DNA from 4 places in the Bradyrhizobium sp. SZCCHNRI3052 genome. Region 1 is predicted to be linked to each of the others. Evidence: predicted binding sites of a transcription regulator. Region 1 holds the regulator's gene; each other region holds the start of a gene.

Region 1 (5,011 bases):
GACCTTCATCATCGGCAACTCGTTCCGGATCTCATCCTCGATCTTCGCACCGGGCACCACGATCTCGGCCGCCATCGCCTCCGAATTCCAGGAGAGCGACGGGCTGCACCAGTCGAGCCTGATCCTGCTCGGCCTGCTGCTGTTCGTGCTCACCTTCTTCGTGCTGGCGAGCGCGCGGCTGATGCTCATGCGGCTCGAAGCCAAGGCGGGAAAATAAGCCATGTCCAGCGCTGACACGCTTACACTCGATGCGCCGGTCAATCCGATCTATGCGCGCCGGCGCCGCAGAGACATCGTGATCCGCGGCCTCTGCGTTGCCGCCGCGATGTTCGGCGTCACCTGGCTGGCGCTGATCCTGTTCACGCTGTTCTATAACGGACTCGCCGGCCTCAGCCTGCAGGTTTTTGCCGCCGACACGCCACCGCCCGGCTCCAGCGAAGGCGGCCTGCGCAACGCCATCGTCGGCTCCTTGATCATGACGATCATCGGCGTCGGCATCGGCGCGCCGCTCGGCCTGTTCGCCGGCACCTATCTCGCCGAATACGGCCGCAACGACCGCCTGACCTCGGTGATCCGCTTCATCAACGACATCCTGCTGTCGGCGCCCTCGATCATCATCGGCCTGTTCATCTATGGTGCGGTCGTGGTGCCGATGGGCGGCTTCTCGGCACTCGCGGGTTCCCTTGCATTGGCGGTCATCGTGATCCCGGTGGTGCTGCGCACCACCGAGGACATGCTGCTGCTCGTGCCCAACCCGCTGCGCGAGGCGGCGTCTGCGCTCGGCCTGCCGCGCTCGCTGGTGATCCGCCGCATCGCCTATCGGGCGGCGCGCTCGGGCCTCATCACCGGCGTGCTGCTGGCGACCGCCCGCGTCGCCGGCGAGACCGCGCCTCTGCTGTTCACCGCGCTGTCGAACCAGTTCTGGAGCCTCAACCTTTCCAAGACGATGGCGAACCTGCCCGTCACCATCAACAATTTCGTCCAGAGCCCTTATGCCTACTGGAAACAACTGGCCTGGAGCGGAGCCCTTCTCATCACTCTGGCCGTGCTCGCCCTGAACATCGGTGCACGCATTCTCGGCGCCGAGAGGAACACCAAATGACCGAACTGTCCGTCTCCGTCAGTCAGCCCAATCACGCTCTTCACGGCAAGGCGCTTCCGGATGCGCCGGCCAAGGTGACCGCGCGCAACCTCAACTTCTACTACGGCGACCATCATGCGCTGAAGAACATCAACCTGTCGCTGGGCACCAACCGCGTCACCGCGTTCATCGGCCCGTCCGGCTGCGGCAAGTCCACGCTGCTGCGCATCTTCAACCGGATGTACGATCTCTATCCGGGGCAGCGGGCGACCGGGCAGCTGATGCTCGACAACACCAACATCCTCGATCCCAAGCTCGATCTGAACCTGCTGCGTGCCCGGGTCGGCATGGTGTTCCAGAAGCCGACGCCGTTCCCGATGACGATCTACGAGAACATCGCCTTCGGCATCCGCCTCTATGAGAAGATCTCCAAGTCGGAGATGGACGACCGGGTCGAGAAGGCGCTGCGCGGCGGCGCGTTGTGGAACGAGGTCAAGGACAAGCTCAACGCCTCGGGCCTGTCGCTGTCCGGCGGCCAGCAGCAGCGGCTGTGCATCGCGCGTACCGTGGCGGTCCGGCCGGAGGTGATCCTGTTCGACGAGCCGTGCTCGGCGCTCGATCCGATCTCGACCGCCAAGGTCGAGGAGCTGATTCAGGAACTCGCCGAAAACTATACGATCGCCATCGTGACGCATAACATGCAGCAGGCGGCGCGCGTCTCCGACAAGACCGCCTTCATGTATCTCGGCGAGCTGATCGAGTTCGACGACACCAGCAAGATCTTCACCTCGCCGAGCGATCGGCGGACCCAGGATTACATCACCGGCCGGTTCGGCTGACGCCGACGACATTGTCTTCAGGAGATCATCATGGCCAGTGAACATACCGCCAAGGCGTTCGACAGCGATCTGCAGGACCTCACCCGTCTGGTATCGGAGATGGGCGGCCTCGCCGAGCGGCTGATCGTCGATTCCGTCGATGCGCTGGTGCGACGCGACATCGCGCTCGGCCAGAAGGTGGTCGCCACCGACGCCGAGGTCGACAAGCTGCAACGCATCATCGAGGAGCGCGCCGTTCTTACCATCGCCCGGCGACAGCCGATGGCGGTCGACCTGCGTGAGATCGTCGGCGCGATGCGCGTGGCGACCGATCTGGAGCGTATCGGCGATCTCGCCAAGAACATCGGCAAGCGCGTCGCGGCGCTGGAGAGCGACTTCCATCCGCTGAAGCTGATCCGCGGGCTCGAGCACATGACCGATCTCGTGCAGTCGCAGGTCAAGACGGTGCTGGACGCCTATGCCGCGCACGATTTGCCGGCGGCGATGACGGTGTGGAAGGGCGATGAGGAAGTCGATGCCATCTGCACCTCGCTGTTTCGCGAGCTCCTGACCTACATGATGGAGGATCCGCGCAACATCTCGTTCTGCATCCACCTGATGTTCTGCGCCAAGAACATCGAGCGCATCGGCGATCACGCGACCAACATCGCCGAGACGGTGTTCTATATGATCGAAGGCCAGCAGATCATGGACAAGCGCCCGAAGGGCGACATGACGAGCTTCGCATCGACGATCCCCGGCAACTGAGAGAGACGGTTCAGACATGGGCGCCCGAATTCTGGTGGTGGAGGACGAGGAGGCGCTGACGACGCTGCTGCGCTACAACCTCGAGGCCGAAGGCTACGAGGTCGAGACCGTGGCGCGCGGCGACGAGGCCGACACGCGCCTGAAGGAGCGTGTTCCCGATCTCGTCGTGCTCGACTGGATGCTGCCGGGCCTGTCCGGCATCGAGCTGTGCCGCCGCCTGCGGGCGCGGACCGAGACCCGGCAGTTGCCGATCATCATGCTCACCGCACGCGGCGAGGAGAGCGAGCGCGTGCGCGGCCTCGCGACCGGCGCCGACGACTACATCGTCAAGCCGTTCTCGGTGCCGGAGCTTCTGGCGCGGGTGAAAGGCCTGCTGCGGCGGGCGAGTCCGGAGCGGCTGGCGACCGTGCTGTCCTATGGCGACATCGAGCTCGACCGCGAGAAGCGCCGCGTGGCGCGCTCTGGTAGGCCGATCGATCTCGGCCCGACCGAATACCGCCTGCTCGAGTTCTTCCTGGAGCATCCCGGCCGCGTGTTCAGCCGCGAGCAGCTGCTCGACAGTGTCTGGGGCCGCGACATCTACATCGACGAGCGCACCGTCGACGTCCATATCGGCCGCCTGCGCAAGCTGCTCAATCCCGGCCGCGAGCAGGACCCGATCCGCACCGTGCGCGGCGCCGGTTATGCGCTCGATGATCGCTTCGCCAAGAGCGAGCAGGTGTAAGGGGCGATCGGGCGTGAGGACGCAGCAGGTGTGAGACGCGAGGCGGCCCGATTGAGGAGATCGCGGTCCGCTTTCCGCCACGCCGCCGCCGTCTTGATCGTGTCTGCTTCGTGGCCCGTCACGATGTTTCGGTGCCAGCGGACGCCCTTGATCAAGACCATCATCATATCTCTTGCCGTGCTGCTCGGCGGCGCGGCGGGCGCCACGGCCGCCGAGCTCGAAGACGCGGTCGCGGCGGCAGGCAACGGGCAGCATGCGGCGGCGATGCGACGGCTGCTGCCGCTGGCCGCCAAGGGCGATGCGCGGGCGCAGTTCGACGTCGGCTTCATGCACGCCTTCGGCTGGGGCCAACCGCGCAACCCCGCCGAGGCGCTGGCGTGGTACCGCAAGGCCGCCGATCAGGGGCTCGCTGTCGCGCAACACTATCTCGGCATCGCCTACGTCAACGGCGAAGGTGTTGCGAGCAATTACGGCGAAGCCGGCCGCTGGTTCAGCCGCGCCGCGGCGCAGGGCTTCGCCCAGTCGCAATACATGCTCGGCCTGATGCTGCTCGACGGCCGCGGTGTGAAACAGGACGTCGTGCAGGGCTATGCCTGGCTGGTGATGGCGGGCCGTAGCGGCGTGCGATCGGCCGGCCGCGACGTGCAGCGGGTCAAGTTGACCGAGCCGCAGCGCGTCCAGGCCCAGAGTGCCATTGCGGCCTGGCGGCCGAAGCCGGAATCGGCGGAGGCCGGCATCGCCGCTCCGCGTCCGGAGCAACTGCTCGGGCTCGACCGCCACATCGGCGAGGTCGTCGATCCCACCTCGTGGCCGGCGTCGTCGATCGGCGTCGTCACCGTCGCGCAATACTCGACCGGCGGCTGGTGCACCGGCACGCTGGTCGCGCCGCGCGTCGTGCTCACCGCGGCGCATTGCGTGTTCAACGGCGTGGCGCAGGTCAGCCCCGGCAACGTCCGCTTCCTGGCCGGCATGAACAGGGGCACGCCGGCGGCATCGTCGGTCGCCGACAAGCTGATCGTGGCGCCCGATTTCGTCCCGACCCGGCACGACAGATGGTCGCTCGACCGCTCGCCCGCCGATTGGGCACTGATCGTGCTGAAGGACGCGCTGCCGTCGAAGCCGGTTGAGGTCAGGGCGCTGACGCGCGAGGAATTGCAGGCTGCGACCACGGCCGGAACCATCTCCGAGATCGGCTATGGCCAGGAGCGGCGCTATTCGCCGACCGGCCAGCGCAATTGCAGCGCCGGCATGACCAAGGACGAGATGCTGCTGACGGTGCATTGCCTCGCCAATTTCGGCTATTCGGGCTCCCCCATCATGGCCGACGTCGGCGGACAGCCGGCCGTGGTCGGCATCTTCTCGGCGTTCCACGAGGAGACCCGGCTGATGTTCGCCGCCCCCGCGAGCCAGTTCGAGGCGGTCGTGCGGCGCGAGATCACGGCACAGAGTGCCTCGATGCGGTGAGCGAAGGAGGGGCGAGAGAAGAAGATGTCCCGCCGCTGGTCATGATCTGTGCGTGACTGGATAGCGGGTTGCCAAGCGAGAGGGCAATCCGGGAAGGGCCGCCCACGTTTTCCTGCAGTTTTTGCCTGCAGCGGGGGGCTTTACCGAACTGGCCTG
Region 2 (5,011 bases), on a different contig from region 1:
ACATCTGCCCGTTGGCGATCACCGCATTGTCCTGCGTCGAGGCGACGAATGCGAGATAGACCGGGAACGCGACGATCGCGATTCCGATCCACAGGATGGCGTGCGCGACGTAGCGTCGAATGCCTTCTTGCTCGACCATCAGTAGGTCACCTTGCGCTCGACGAAGCGGAACTGGATCGCCGTCAGCACGATGACGATGACCATCAGAACGACGGATTGTGCGGCCGACGAGCCGAGATTGCCGCCGAGCAGGCCATCGGTATAGACCTTGTAGACCAGCGTCTCGGTGGATTTGCCAGGACCGCCGCGGGTCATCGTGTCGATGATGCCGAAGGTCTCGAAGAAGGCGTAGACGATGTTGATGACCAGCAGGAAGAAGATGGTCGGCGACAGCAGCGGGAAGGTCACGGTCCAGAACCGCCGCATCGGCCGCGCGCCGTCGATCGCGGCGGCCTCGAGCACGCTCCGGGGGATGCTCTGCAGCCCGGCGAGGAAGAACAGGAAGTTGTAGGAGATCTGCTTCCAGGCGGCCGCGAGGATGATCTGCAGCGCCGCCTGGTCGCCGTCGAGCAGCGGATTCCAGTCGATGCCAACAGCGCGCAGATAGCGCGAGATCACGCCGAGCGACGGGTGGAGCATGAAGATCCAGAGCACGCCCACCACCGGCGGCGCCACGGCATAGGGCCAGATCAGCAGCGTCCGGTACAGCGTGACGCCGCGCAGCGGCTTATCCGCCATGACCGCGAGCAGCAGTGCGACCGACAGCGACGAGAGCGCGATGGCGAAGGAGAAGCCGAAGGTGCGGAGAATGGCCTGGAAATAGTCCGGCTGGCTGAGCAGGTCGGCGTAGTTCTCGAACCAGACGAAGCTCGTGGACAGGCCGAATGCGTCCTGCAGCAGGAACGACTGGATGACGGCCTGGATCGCGGGCCAATAGAAGAAGATCAGCACGATCGCGAGCTGGGGAGCGACCAGCACGAACGGCAGCAGTTTTGACTGAAAGATGGCGTTCTTCTGCATGGTCGGTCGGCGAGCCGGCAGGCCGCGGGGCGGCCTGCCGGCTCATGGCCTCACTTCACGGCCGTCTTTTCGAACTGGCGCAGCATCTGGTTGCCGCGCTCGACGGCAGCGTCCAGCGCCTGCTTGGCGGTCTTCTTGCCGGCCAGAGCCTGCTCGATTTCCTCCGACCAGACGTCACGCAGTTGCACCATGTTGCCCAGACGCAGGCCGCGGGAATTCTCCGTCGGTTCCTTGTTGGTCAGTTCGAGCAGCGGCGTCTCCAGATAGGGCTGATCCTTGTAGAAGCCCTCGGCCTTGGCCTTCGCATAGGCCGCTTTGGTGATCGGCAGATAGCCCGAGGCCTTGTGGATGTAGACCTGACGATCGGTGTCCGAGAGGAAGGTCAGGAACTTCGCCACGCCCTTGTATTCGTCCGCGCTCTTGCCGCCCATCACCCAGAGCGAGGCGCCGCCGATGATCGAGTTCTGCGGCGCGCCCTTGGCGTCCGGATAATACGGCATCGGCGCGGCGGTGAAGGCGAACTTGGCCTGGGCCTTGACGTTGCCGAAGAACGCCGACGAGGTCAGGTAGATCGGGCATTCGCCCGAGGTGAAGCGGCCCTCGCCGGTGTTGGTGCGGCCGGCATAGTCGTAGGTCTTGTCCTTCTGCAGCTCGACCAGGTTTTCGAGATGCTTGACCTGCAGCGGACCGTTGAACTCCAGCACGGTGTCGAAGCCGTCGAGACCGTTCGCCTTGCTGGCCAGCGGCACGTTGTGCCAGGCGGAGAGCTGCTCGAGATTGACCCAGGTGACCCACGAGCCCGAGAAGCCGCAGGTCGCATGGCCGGCCGCCTTCAGCTTCTTGGCGGTCTCGAACAGTTCGGGCCAGGTCTTCGGGATCTCGGCGTTGACCTTCTTCAGCTCGTCGAGATTGACCCACATCACCGTGGAGGACGAGTTGAAGGGGAACGACAGCATCTCACCCTTGGAGGTCGAGTAGTAGCCCGTGATCGCAGGCAGATAGCTCTTCGGGTCGAACGTCTCGCCGGCGTCCTGCATCAGCTTGTAGACCGGCTTCACGGCGCCGGTGGCGGCCATCATGGTGGCGGTGCCGACCTCGAACACCTGCATGATGTGGGGCGCATTGCCGGCGCGGAAGGCGGCGATGCCGGCATTCATCGTGTCGGCGTAGTTGCCCTTGTAGGTCGGGACGACCTTGTAGTCGGATTGCGAGGCGTTGAAATCGTTGGCGAGCTTGACGATGACGTCGTTGTTGGCGCCGGTCATCGCATGCCACCACTGGATTTCGGTCACGGCATGCGCAGGTGCTGCGGCGCTCAGGACCAGCGTGACTGCCGCAGTCGCGGCCGTCCAGAATTGGCGAAGTGACATTAAAGAATACCTCCCGTGAAACGTCATCGGCGTCGCGGCCGTAGCAGCGCGAGATGACAGTTTCGTGAATGTATAACCGGTTGGATCGTCAGCGGAAAGCGCGTTCATCGCGGCGGAACGCAGCGACTTGCGGGAGACGGCGCCGCGCCGGGGCGGTGCCCCGGCCGGCGCTGGCGGTGAGAGACGACAGGCTGATGGCGCCTCAGCGCTTGCGCTCGGCGCACACCGTGCCCTGGGACAGCAGCGCCTCGATCTCGCTCGGCGTGTAACCGAACTCGGTCAGCACCTCCTGCGCGTGCTGACTGAACTTCGGCGGGGTGGAGCGCAGGCTCGGCTTGGTGCGTTCGAGCCGGATCGGCGACGCGACGCCCTTGTACCAGTCCTTCTCGATGACATCGCCGCGGTAGATCGTGTGCGGATTGGTCAGCGCCTGGTCGATCTTCTGCACGGGTCCTGCCGGCAGACCGGCCGCGAGCAGCCGGTCGCACAGCGGCTCCGCCTCGAACTGGCTGAACACGGCGGCAAGCTCGGCGCGCAGCGCCTCGCGGTTGGCGACGCGATCCTTGTTGCGGGCGAAGCGCGGATCGGTGCCGAGTTCGGGGCGGCCGATCTCCTTGGCGAGCTTGCGGAAGGTGCCGTCATTGCCGACGCCGATGAAGATATCGTCGGTCTTGGTCGCGAAGATCGCATACGGAACGAGGTTCGGGTGCTCGTTGCCGGTCAGCGACGGCGGCTTGCCATGCATGAAGTAGTTTGCGGTATGCGGATGCATGATCGCGAGGCCGGTCTCATACAGCGTAACCTCGAGGAACTGACCGATGCCCGAGCGCTGCCGTTCCGACAGCGCCATCAGGATGCCGATCGCGGCATAGAGTCCGGTGGTGATGTCGACCAGCGGCACGCCGATCCGCATCGGTCCGCTCTGCGGCGAACCGGTCGCCGCGATCATGCCGGTCATCGCCTGGATGATCGCGTCGTAGCCGGGATTGCCACCGCGCGGGCCATCCGCGCCGAAGCCGCAGATGCGGCAGTGCACCAGCTTGGGGAATGTCTCGCGCAGCGTGTCGCTGCCGATGCCCCACTTCTCCAAGGTGCCAGGCTTGAAGTTCTCGATCAGCACGTCGGCCGTCTCGAGCATCCGCATCAGCACGGCGCGGCCGCCCTCGGAGGCGAGGTCGAGGCCGATCGAGCGCTTGTTGCGGTTGATCCCGACGAAATAGGCGGCGTCCTCATCGTGGAAGGGCGGACCCCAGTCGCGCACCTCGTCGCCGGCCGGCGGCTCGACCTTGATCACGTCGGCGCCGTGATCGGCCAGGATCTGCGTGCAATAGGGGCCGCCGAGCACGCGCGTCAGATCGATCACGCGCAGGCCGGCCATGGCGCCGGGAGCAAATTGGGGTGTCATCGGATGTCGCGAGGTTGGTTTCAGCTCGCGATCATTAAGCATTGCTGCGGCGGCGGCGCAAACGGGGGCTGCCATGCGGCAGGACAACGGAGGCCGTCCTGCCGCATGACGGAATTGAAGCTCAGACGACGCTCAGCTTGACGTCGACATTGCCGCGCGTGGCGTTGGAATAGGGGCACACCTCGTGCGCCTTGGCGACCAGCGCTTCGGCGTCGGCCTTGGCGAGTCCGGGCAGCGACACTGCGAGCTCGACGGTGATGCCGAAGCCGCCTTCGGAGCGCGGGCCGATGCCGACCGTCGAGGTCACCGACGTGTCGGCGGGAACCTTGGGGCCGCCCTGCGAGCCGACGAACTTCATCGCGCCGATGAAGCAGGCTGCGTAGCCGGCCGCAAACAACTGCTCCGGATTGTTGCCGGCACCGCCGCCGCCGCCGAGCTCCTTCGGGGTGGAAAGCTTGACCTTGAGCGAGCCGTCGAGGGTAGCGGCTTCGCCGTCGCGGCCGCCGGTGGCCTTGGCGCTGGTCTTGTAGAGCACGTTCACGGACATGGGTGTCTCCTGGTTGGATGGACGAATTCAGCGCGGCCATATTGCACACAATTAGATTGTGTACAATATAATTGTTCGGTAGAAAATTCGTGATCGGTGCGCCGGGCCCGTTGTCGATCCGAGGCGTGCGGGCTCAAGATGCCGATAGGATCGACCTGTGGTGACCTCGATGCGAAAGAAGTCCGCGGCAGACCTGCCGCTCCAGCTCGGCAACCAGCTCTGCTTCGCAGTCTATTCGACCGCGCACGCCTTCAACCGCGTCTACAAGCCCCTGCTCGACCGCCTTGGCCTGACCTATCCGCAATATCTGGTCATGCTGGTGCTGTGGGAGCAGGACGGCTTGACGGTGAAGGACATCGGCGCGCGGCTGTTCCTCGACTCTGGCACGCTGACGCCGCTGCTGAAGCGGATGGAGGCTACGCACCTGATCAAGCGGACCCGGTCGGCCGAGGACGAGCGTCAGGTGATCGTCACCCTCACCGCCCAGGGCGCGGGCCTGCGCGACAAGGCAAGGTCGATCGTGCCGCCCGCGATCCTGGATGCGACGGGCTGCTCGATCGCCGAGCTGGCCGACCTGCACGGCAAGCTGGTGCGCCTGCGGGAGCGGCTCGATGCGGCTGTGGAGGGGTGAGGGGGCTCTAAAGGCGCTTCTTCGCGAAAGCCCGGCCT
Region 3 (5,011 bases), on a different contig from region 1:
CTGCTCGACGCCGCGGGCGCGGAAATGCGCGAACGCTTCCTCGGGGCGCTCCAGCCAGCCGTCGCGCGCGCTGGTCTCCGATGGCGACATGGTCGGTGGCAGATAGACCAGCCATTGCGGCGCGAGCGCGAAACGGCTCATCACCTCCAGCGCAGCGGCCGCGTTCTCCTCAGCCACGACCATGCGGCCGCGCAGCCTGGTGTCGATCCATCGGCGGCCGCTCACGTCATCGATATCGAGCAGCTGATCCGCCTCGGCCTGCGCGGAGGCGCTGCCGGCGCGAGGCGCGAGCGGACGCACCGGCTCGCACCAGACGCGCTCAGCCTCGACCTCGACGAGCTCACGCTCCGGCCAGCGCAGCGCCGTCAGCCGGCCGCCGAACACGCAACCGGTGTCGATGCACAGCGTGTTGTTGACCCATTCGGCATTGAGCACGGGCGTGTGACCGTAGACCACGGTGGTCGGTCCGCGATAGTTCGCGGCCCAGTCGGCGCGCACGGGAAGGCCGAACTCGTCGATCTCGCCGGTGGTTTCGCCATACAGCGCGAACTCGCGCACCGCGCCGGAGCCGCGGCCGATCATCTCCTCCTTCAGCCCGGCATGCGCCACCGCGAGCCGGCCGCCATCGAGCCAGACATGGCTGCGCAGGCCGTCGAGGAAGCCGGGCAGGCTGTCCCGGAAGCTTCGATCCGCGCCGGTGAGCTGGTCGATCGTGGCCTGCAGGCCGTGCGCGATCGTGACCTTGCGACCGGCGAGCCAGCGTCCGAACTTGCGGTCATGGTTGCCCTGCACGGCATAGGCAGTGCCTGCCGAGACCATGCCCATGACGATGCGCAGCACGTCCGGCGATTGCGGGCCGCGGTCGACGAGATCGCCGACGAACACGAGCTTGCGGCCTGCGGGCGGCGTGACGCTGACGGCGCGCCGGCCGTCGTCATCGCGCCATCTGACCTGATAGCCGAGCTTCGCCAGCAGCGCCTGCAACTCATCAGCGCAGCCATGGACGTCACCGATGATGTCGAACGGCCCGGTGTCGTGCCGCTTGTCGGTCCACAGCGGCTGCCGCGCGATGGTGGCGGCCTCGATGCGCGCGACGCTGTCGAGCTTCCACACCTGACGAAAGCCTTCGCGCTGCAGGCCACCGAAGCCACGGCGGACCTCCGAGACCATGCGCTGCACGACCGGGCCGCCGAAGCTGCGCTCAGGCCGCGACTTGTTTCTGTCGATGCAGACGTCGATGCCGGGATCGAACACGATCGCGACCGGCAGCGCATGCCATTTTCGCGCCAGCTCGACCCAGCCCTTGCGGTCGGCGGGGCGCACATTGGTGGCGTCGATCACCGCGAGCCGGCGGTGCTTCAGCCGCTTGCCGGCGATCTCGCGGACGATGTCGAACGCGTCGGCGGAGACGCCCTGGTCGGTCTCGTCGTCGGCGACGAGCGCGCGGCAATGATCCGAGGAGATCACCTCGGTCGGCAGGAAATGCTTCGCAGCAAAGGTCGACTTGCCGGAGCCGGTCGAGCCGATCAGCACGATCAGCGCGAAATCGGGGATGTCGATGTTCATGGAATTGCTCAGCGGGTGAAGACGGCCATTTGCGTCGGCGCGCCATGGCTCTCGTCGTGATGGCCGATGCCGGAGAAGGCGGCCTGATAGTTGAAGGTTGCGCAGATCCGCTGCGCCCAGTCGGCAAACTCGGCGCGCGACCATTCGAAGCGATGGTCGCGGTGGCGGAACTGCCCGGCGGGCAGGCTCGGAAACAGTGCGTTGTATTCGGCGTTCGGCGTGGTAACGATCACCGCGCGCGGCCGCGCTGCGCCGAACACCACGCGCTCGAGCATCGGCAGTCGGTCGGGATCGAGGTGCTCGATCACCTCGACCAGTGCCGCCGCATCGGCCTCGGCCCAGCGCGCATCGCGATAGGTGAGCGAACCGTGCAACAGCATGACGCGACCCTCGGGCGGCGCGCCGGGCGCGCCCAGCTTCAGCCGCTTGGCCGCGCGCTCCAGTTCGCGGACGGCGGGATCGAGCCCGATCAGCCTGTCGACCCAGCGCTCGCGGACCAGGAGCTGCAGCAGCCTGCCTTCGCCGCACCCGAGGTCGGCGACAATTTTGGCGCCGCTCGCCCGCAACGCCTCGACCACGGCGGCCATGCGCAGGTCGTTGAGGCGGGTCGGCGCCTCCAGTGTCTCTTCTGACTCGCTGCGCGCCTCGGGCTCGATGGCCTCGTCCTGCGTCTCCGGCGCGAGCCGGGCCAGCGCCGCGCGCGCGAGCACGCCGCGATGGCGCAGATAGCGGCGCACGATCAGCTCCTTGGCGGGGTGGGCGTCGAGCCAGCCTTCGCCGCGTTTGAGCAGCTTGTCGATCTCCTCGTCGCCGACCCAATAATGCTTGGCGTCGTCCATGACGGGGATCAGCACGTAGAGATGATTGAGGAGCGCGCTGAGCCGCGCGGTGCCGCGCAAGGTGAGCCGGACGTAGCGGCTCGACGGATCGCCTTGCGGTCCCGGGATCGCGGTGAGATCGACCTGCCAGCCGAGCGGCTCGAACAAATGCCGCAGCACGGCTTCGCCGCCGCGCAGGGGCAGGGGTGTCACAACCGCTTCGAGTGCAATGGCGCTGTCGGCGAGCTCCTGGCGCGCGCTGCTGACGCCGTTCATCGCGGTCCGGAACGCCTTGTTCAGCGCGACCGACAGGAACGACGACGCGGCATAGGGCCTGTCGTTGACATATTGGTCGAGCAGCCCGTCGCTCTGGCCTTTGCCGCGGACGAGGCCGATCGGGTCGACGTCGAGCACCAGCGCCGCCTCGCAGCGGCTCTCGCTGGCCTCGGGATAGAAGATCAGCGCCTTGCCAAAGGTGAGCTCGAGCTCGTGCAGCCGCTCCGGATGCTTGTTGAGCAGGTAGCCGAGATCGGTGGCAGGCTGATGGGTGGTGGCGATGGACAGAAACATGAGGTCAGATACCGGATGAAGGAACAGCGATCCAGTGCTTCGAAGCCAAAGTTTGGCGGTGGCCGTTCTCGCATTCGCTTTCGCATCGGCTCTGGGAGCGTTGGACAAAAGGTGCACCATCTCCGCAAGACGGCTCTTGCGCAGAACGAGGGCAGGGACGCAATTCGGCTCGAATCGTCATGGAATTGACATCGCATGAGCAGAGTCCTGAAAATCGCCGGGCTGCTGGTGCTGATCTGCGCCGGCTTCATGTTCTTCAACAACGCCAATCTGCAGGTGACAAAGGAGGCTGGGCGGCTGCATCTCCTGGCTCATCGCGGTTTGTCACAGCAGTTCGATCGCACCGGCCTGACGAGCGAAACCTGCACCGCGGCGCGGATGCTGCCGCCGACGCATGAGTATCTCGAGAACACCATCGCCTCGATGCACGCCAGCTTTCTGGCCGGCGCCGATATCGTGGAATTCGACGTGCACCCAACCACCGATGGCCAGTTCGCGGTGTTCCATGACTGGACGCTCGACTGTCGCACCGATGGCAAGGGCGTCACGCGCGAGCATGCGATGACGGCGTTACGGCAGCTCGATATCGGTTATGGCTACACCGCCGATGGCGGCCGCACCTTTCCATTCCGCGGCAAGGGCGTCGGCCTGATGCCGTCGCTGGACGAGGTGCTCGCAGCCTTTCCGGACAAGGCTTTCCTGATCAACGTCAAGAGCAATGATCCGGCGGAAGGCCGACTGCTGGCGGATGCTCTGGCGCGCTTGCCTGGCGCGCGACGGGCGCGACTGACGGTCTATGGCGGCGACGCGCCGATCGCGACGCTCAGGGCGTCTCTGCCGGATCTCAAGGTCATGTCGCGCGGCATGCTGAAGAGCTGCCTGGTCCGTTATCTCGGTTATGGCTGGACCGGCCTGGTGCCGTCCGCGTGCCACAACATGATGGTGCTGGTCCCGATCAATGTCGCGCCGTGGCTGTGGGGCTGGCCGGACCGATTCCTCGCGCGCATGACGCGCGCCGAAAGCAGCGTCTTCGTCGTCGGCTCCTATAGTGGTGAGGCCTTCTCGGCCGGGCTGGACACACCGGACGACATCGCCAGGTTGCCCAAGAACTTTACCGGCGGCGTCATGACCGACGAGATCGAAACCGTGGCGCCGCTGCTGAAGCAGACGCCTTGAAGCAGGCAGCGCAAGTCGGCGCCGAATGTGCCTGATTAACGGAAGACCCGGGCGCGTCCGTGACGCGTCCGGGTCCGTTGTCGTCAGTGCAGGGTCGCGCCGCGCAGAGTCTCCTCATGCGCCGCGATCCAGGCGATCACGGCCTCGGAGAAGCCGTCGACCCGCGTCCAGGGTCCGTAGCCGACCCCGTGCTGGTACGACGCCACGTTGACCATGGTCCCGCGCGCCTTGGGCGCCGGCACCGCATCGTGACTCTGCTCGTCGGTGAAGACGATCAGGCGGTCTCCCTTGCGGTCGACCTCGCCCACCGCACGCCCGAGATAGGTCCCGGAATGCGGCTGCGATCCGAGGATCGCGTCGCGCAGCGCAAAGCCACGCCGCGGCGGCACCTTCACGACCTTGTCGCTGAACGTGAAGATCTCCACCTCGTCGCAGACCTCGCGGGCCAGGATCGCCAGCCCGCACGCCGCGTCCGCGCGCGTCATCTCCGACTTCGCCGACAGCGATGCGAACATCGAGCCGGAGACGTCGATCAGCAGCCGCGTGCGGCCCGGAAGCCGCGCGTAGCCCTTGATCGACCGGAGCATCGCGGCCTCGAGCTCGGGCTCGAAGTCCGGCGCGTGCCGGGCCGCCGTGATGAACCGATACGGGAGGATCCTGTCCGTCCGCATCGTCTCGATCGCGGCCGCGATAATCGACCGCGACACCCCGGCCTGTTGCATCAGGCGCAGGTTGCGCAGCAACGCCAGCGCTCCGAGCCGCTTCTCCGAGAGCAGCCGCTCGAAGCTCGCGCGCTTGTCCGCACCGGCCGAGAGCGCGACCTCCCAGGTGTCGGGCGACGGCAGCCCGCCATCGGCGAGCTGCTTCCACACCGCCTCCTG
Region 4 (5,011 bases), on a different contig from region 1:
GGCGGAACAGCACAATCCTGTCGATCCGGAGCTTTGTCAGTGACAGTGCCGCGAATCTCTCCTGCAGCATCATCAGGATCGGCCGGCGCCGTTCGTCGGACAGCCGGCAGGTCAGCGTCATGTGGAAGCGGAAATCCTCCATGACATAGGGATAACCCCAACGATCGAGATGATCGCGCTGCCGTGGTGTCAGCAGATCCGGCTTGCGCCGAGCACGGTCGTCGGCCGTCATCGGAGCGCGAAATGGCTCAAAGGCCTGGACACAATCGGCCGCGAGCTGTTGCAGCGCCGGCGACGGCTCGCCGGGGATCATCGCGATGAAGCCGCTGATCGCGTCCACGATCGGACGGATGGCCGGGACGGCTCGCGGCGTGGCCGCGAACGCGGCACAGGCGCTGCGGAGCGCGGCTTCGTTCTCCGCATCGGACAGCTCGAACGGAGCCTTCAAGGTCGCGTGAAAGCCGTATTTGCGCGGGTCTGCGGTCAGCTCAGCCCAGTCTGGAACCGCGCGGACGATCTCGCTCGGAAAGCTGCGGTCATCGCCGCTCCACGCGTCGTATCCGAGCAGGCTCGCGCCGAATTCCGCCAGATCCGCCGTCGCTGGTGGAGCATAATAGATCGCATAGCGCAGAAGATTGGCCATGGTTCGCTACTCCGCCGCCATGGCACGCGCCGGCCGGGCGTTCAGCCGGTCGGTCTCGGTGAGATAGACCAGCCGGCCGGACGCGATCACGGCGACGACATGGGGGCGCAACGGCACGCGGTCGTCGACCAGAATGATATCGGCGCGGCGGCCCTCGGCGAGCGTGCCGCGGTCCGCCAGCCCGGCTGCGCGTGCAGGGCTGCCCGAGATCAGATCCCAGGCGCGCGCCAGCGGAAGAACGCCGTCGGCCGCAAGCCGGTACGCTGCCAGCAGCGGCGCTGGATAGTAGTAGTCGGAGGCCAGCACCGAGCAGAGGCCCTTGGCGATCATGTCGCTGGCCTTCGTCCACCCGGTATGGCTGCCGCCACGGACGACGTTGGGCGCGCCGAATACGATCGCGTCGTCCCCTTGAGCGGCCTCGCGCGCGGTCTCCTCATTGACCGGAAACTCTGCGATGGTCACTCCCTGGCTGCGAAACGCCTTGCGCATGGCCGGGCTGTTGTCGTCATGCGACAGCATGCGGACACCAGCCTTGCGTGCGATCTCGGCCAGCCGCGCGATCGAGGCCGGAACGGCGTCGGCGCGAGCGGCGATGCGCGCGACCAACCGGTCGAACTCCGCGCCGGGCAGGCCGGTGCGGTCGACCATGCGCTGGCGCTTGTGCGGCTTGTCCAGACTCGCCACCGTCGAATCCATGTGATCGTTGAAGGCGAACAGGTCAACGCGCCGGTCGGCGAGCCACCGGCCGATCTCCTCCTCATCGTCGAGATTGAAGGTCTCGTGACGCAGATGAAAGCGCGTGTCGGCTGCGAGCCGCGGGCGCAGCGCTTCGATCGATTCGAGCAGGCGCCGCGCATTGTCGGCGCTGCGCAGGCCCGGCTCCCATGACCAGGTCGTCGCGTGAAAGACCGTGGTGATGCCATTGCTGATGGCCTGGCGGTCGCTGTCGATCAGCGCAACGTCTGTCGGGAAATCGACCCCGGCGCGCGGCATCATCTGGCGCTCGAACGCATCGCCGTGGATGTCGACGATGCCGGGAAGCACAGTGAGCCCCTCCGCATCGAGTTCGAGACCCGACCGGCGTCCCGGTGTCCCGATGCCGGCGATCACGCCGCCGGATATGATCAAGGAAGTGTCTACGAGGTCGGTATCGACGAGGCAGCGGCCTCGCGAGATGCAGATATCGGTCATGGGGCGGCACTCTGCAGCACCGCGACGCGCGCGTCGAGGGCAGCCTCGTATTTGTCGAGAAACGCAGTGATCGCGAGCTTGCGAAAATCCGGCAGCGCCGCGCGCAGCGCCTCGTGATTCCAATCCCACCACGCCAGATCCAGCAGCCGCTGCTCGACCTCGTGCGGAAACCGGCGCTTGATCGGGCGCGCCGGATTGCCGGCGACGACGGTATAGGCCGGAACGTCCTTGGTGACGATGGCGCCAGCCGCCACGACCGCGCCGGTGCCGATGTTGCGGCCCGGCAGCACGATCGCGCCATGGCCGATCCAGACATCGTGTCCGATCTGGACATGATGCTCTCTCCGCCAGGCGAAGAACTCCGCATCGTCCGGCTCTCCTGGAAAATAGGCGCTGGCGCGATAGGTGAAATGGGCCTGCGTCGCCCGCTGCATCGGGTGGTTGCCCGGATTGATCCGGGTCATCGCCGCGATCGAGCAGAACTTCCCGATCCTCGTGTAGGTGATCTGGGAATCGTTGACCACATAGGAGTAGTCGCCCATCGTCACCTCCTGCAGGATGGTGCGGGCGCCTATCTCGCAATAGGCGCCGAGCGTCACGTCCTGGAGCTTGGCCGAGGGATCAACGGTAGGTTCAATCGAAAGCGACTTGCCGGCCATCTCGCGTCCTGTCTCTACGCCTGTGAGGGTGTTGGATCTCCCCTATGACAGAGGCGTGACATCTGCATGACTGTGACCGGCATGTGGACGGACGTGGCGCCGCAGTGTCCCTGTCACATAACTGTAGAATCCAGACGCTAGCGATAGGCCAAAGCGAGGCGTCTGGAGAATTCAATGCTGGTGGTGGATGGCCTGACGTGCCGTTTTGGCATGAAAGCCGCAGTCGACAATGCATCCTTCTCTGTTGCACCGGGCAGCTTCGTCGGCGTGATCGGGCGTTCCGGCGCCGGCAAGTCGACCCTGCTGCGGTCCATCAATCGTCTGAGCCCGGTGAGTGGCGGGCGCGTCCTCTTCAAGGATCTCGACGTGACGGCGCTGCGCGGCCGTGACCTGCGGCAGTGGCGCGCGCGCTCGGCGATGATCTTCCAGCAGTTCAATCTGGTCGGCCGATTGGACGTGCTGACGAACGTGCTGATGGGGCGACTGGCCGAAATCCCGTCGTGGCGCTCGCTGGCGCTGCTCTGGCCAGCGGAGGATGTCGCCATGGCGCTGTCCGCGCTCGAACAGTTCGACATGGCCTCCCTCGCCGCGCAGCGCGCCGATCAGCTCTCGGGCGGGCAGCAGCAGCGCGTCGCGATCGCGCGCGCGATGGTGCAGAACCCCGAGATCATTCTCGCAGACGAGCCGATCGCCTCGCTCGATCCCCGTAACACCAAGATCGTGATGGACGCGTTGCTGCGCATCAACAAGCATTTCGGCATCACCGTCGTCTGCAATCTGCATTCGCTCGATCTGGCGCGCAGCTATTGCGATCGCCTGATCGGCATGGCGACCGGACGGATCGTGTTCGACGACGTGCCGTCGGCGCTGACGGCGCAGATCGCACGTGAACTCTACGATCTCGAGGCGGACGAGGTGATGGGTTCGATCCATCCGGCACCGGCGGCAACGGTGCCGGTACTTGGCGAAGCGGCCGTGGCCTGAGACGCGGATTTCTGCAAGCTCGAGCTTCCGCATGGCGCGGGGGCGAGACCTGTTACTTACTGCAACAAGAGGGCATGTTATGATCAATCGTCGCATCGTTCTGGCGGGCGTCGCTGCGCTGGCTTTCACGGCCTCGGCGTCAGCCGAGGACTGGAAGGCGAAGTATCCTGAGCTGACCTTCGCCGTGGTCCCGGCAGAGAACGCCTCGGGTGTCACCGAGCGCTGGACGCCTTTCGTGAACTATCTCTCGAAAGAGCTGGGCGTGAAGGTGACGCTGCGTATCGCCAACGATTATGCGGCCGTGATCGAAGGCCAGCGCGCCGGCAACATCCACATCGCGAGCTATGGCTCGGCGTCGTTTGCCCGCGCCCGGCTCACCGGGGTCAAGACCGATGCCTTCGCCAACGACATCAACTCCGACGGCAGCACCGGCTACTATTCGGTGTTCTTCGTCAAGGCGAGCAGCCCGTACCGGAAGGTCGAAGACCTCAAGGGCAAGAATCTCGGCCTCGTCGATCCGAACTCAACGTCGGGCAACAACGTGCCCCGCTTCGAGCTCAACAAGATGGGCGTGACCGACGCCGAGACGTATTTTGGCAAGGTTGTCTTCACCGGCAGCCACGAGAACGCGGTGCTGGCCCTTTCGCAGGGGACTGTCGACATCGCGGCCAACCAATGGACGAGCGACAACGATTCGACGTTGGCCCAGATGCTGACCAAGGGCATGCTGAAGAACGCTGACGGTTCGCCGATGAAGAAGGACGACTTCCGCATCATTCACAAGTCGGCGCCGATCATCAACGGCCCCTACGCCTACAACACGGACCTGCCGGACGATCTGAAATCGGCGATCGCCAAGGCCTTCTTCGATGCGCCGATCAAGGACAAGGCCGCCTTCGACCGTCTCTCCGACGGCCAGAAGAAGGGCTTCCACCCTGCCACGACGAAGGACTGGGATGGCACGATCGACCTGATCAAATTCGTCGACAGCCTGCGCAAGAAGGCGTCCTGATCGACGATCCATCGATGGTGAGCCGGGTCTCGTGGGGCCCGGCTCGTCCGTTGAAGAATCCCTCGCACGTCCGAACCAAGAGCAGCACGAAGCCGATGGCTGTTGCCGTTTCGATCCTTCCGAGCCAGCAGCTTGCGGCTCTGAACGAGACCTATCGGCGGGCCGTTTCGCGCCGTCGATTGCGTCTTGCCCTGTCCGCCATGGTATTCCTGGCGGTGCTCTTCGCCGCGGCCATCGGTGCCGAGGTCAATCCGCGGACGTTCTATACCTACTTCGGCAACTTCATCAGCTACTTCGATCGCATCTTCACGCTCGACGACGGGCAGCGGGTCTGGACCAATCTGCCCGAATGGTTCTGGGGCTTCAAGAAGTGGATCAAGCTTCTGGCAGAGACGCTGCTGATCAGCTACGTCGGCACGATGGCCGGAATGCTCGTCGCATTCGGTCTCAACTTCTTCGCCGCCGAGAACACCTCGCCCGCGCCGTGGATCCGCTTCACGGTGCGCCGGCTCCTGGAATTCG

The links. Region 1 encodes PhoB, which activates phosphate uptake and scavenging genes when phosphate is short. Its sites were predicted from a motif close to TGTCATNNANCTGTCAT; they were not measured.
Region 2: a site for PhoB is predicted at 2,444-2,460, ahead of ugpB (sn-glycerol-3-phosphate ABC transporter substrate-binding protein UgpB). Genes of this name have one in related genera too.
Region 3: a site for PhoB is predicted at 3,130-3,146, ahead of QW887_RS01705 (glycerophosphodiester phosphodiesterase family protein). Genes of this name have one in related genera too.
Region 4: a site for PhoB is predicted at 2,538-2,554, ahead of phnC (phosphonate ABC transporter ATP-binding protein). Genes of this name have one in related genera too.

What each region holds. Positions count from the first base shown of each region.
Region 1 covers NZ_JAUETW010000008.1:2,306-7,316, forward strand. The annotation lists gene pstC (phosphate ABC transporter permease subunit PstC) at 1-217, shown strand, start outside; gene pstA (phosphate ABC transporter permease PstA) at 221-1,102, shown strand; gene pstB (phosphate ABC transporter ATP-binding protein PstB) at 1,099-1,920, shown strand; gene phoU (phosphate signaling complex protein PhoU) at 1,951-2,667, shown strand; gene phoB (phosphate regulon transcriptional regulator PhoB) at 2,684-3,391, shown strand; gene QW887_RS21250 (trypsin-like serine protease) at 3,539-4,855, shown strand.
Region 2 covers NZ_JAUETW010000004.1:217,102-222,112, reverse strand. The annotation lists gene ugpE (sn-glycerol-3-phosphate ABC transporter permease UgpE) at 1-139, opposite strand, end outside; gene ugpA (sn-glycerol-3-phosphate ABC transporter permease UgpA) at 139-1,020, opposite strand; gene ugpB (sn-glycerol-3-phosphate ABC transporter substrate-binding protein UgpB) at 1,071-2,390, opposite strand; gene QW887_RS14600 (CaiB/BaiF CoA-transferase family protein) at 2,593-3,795, opposite strand; gene QW887_RS14595 (organic hydroperoxide resistance protein) at 3,917-4,342, opposite strand; gene QW887_RS14590 (MarR family transcriptional regulator) at 4,512-4,973, shown strand; gene QW887_RS14585 (GIY-YIG nuclease family protein) at 4,981-5,011, opposite strand, start outside.
Region 3 covers NZ_JAUETW010000001.1:368,171-373,181, forward strand. The annotation lists gene QW887_RS01695 (polynucleotide kinase-phosphatase) at 1-1,566, opposite strand, end outside; gene QW887_RS01700 (3' terminal RNA ribose 2'-O-methyltransferase Hen1) at 1,575-2,954, opposite strand; gene QW887_RS01705 (glycerophosphodiester phosphodiesterase family protein) at 3,150-4,130, shown strand; gene QW887_RS01710 (TROVE domain-containing protein) at 4,214-5,011, opposite strand, start outside.
Region 4 covers NZ_JAUETW010000016.1:172,602-177,612, reverse strand. The annotation lists gene QW887_RS31200 (DUF1045 domain-containing protein) at 1-643, opposite strand, end outside; gene QW887_RS31195 (alpha-D-ribose 1-methylphosphonate 5-triphosphate diphosphatase) at 650-1,834, opposite strand; gene QW887_RS31190 (DapH/DapD/GlmU-related protein) at 1,831-2,493, opposite strand; gene phnC (phosphonate ABC transporter ATP-binding protein) at 2,668-3,477, shown strand; gene phnD (phosphonate ABC transporter substrate-binding protein) at 3,557-4,489, shown strand; gene phnE (phosphonate ABC transporter, permease protein PhnE) at 4,585-5,011, shown strand, end outside.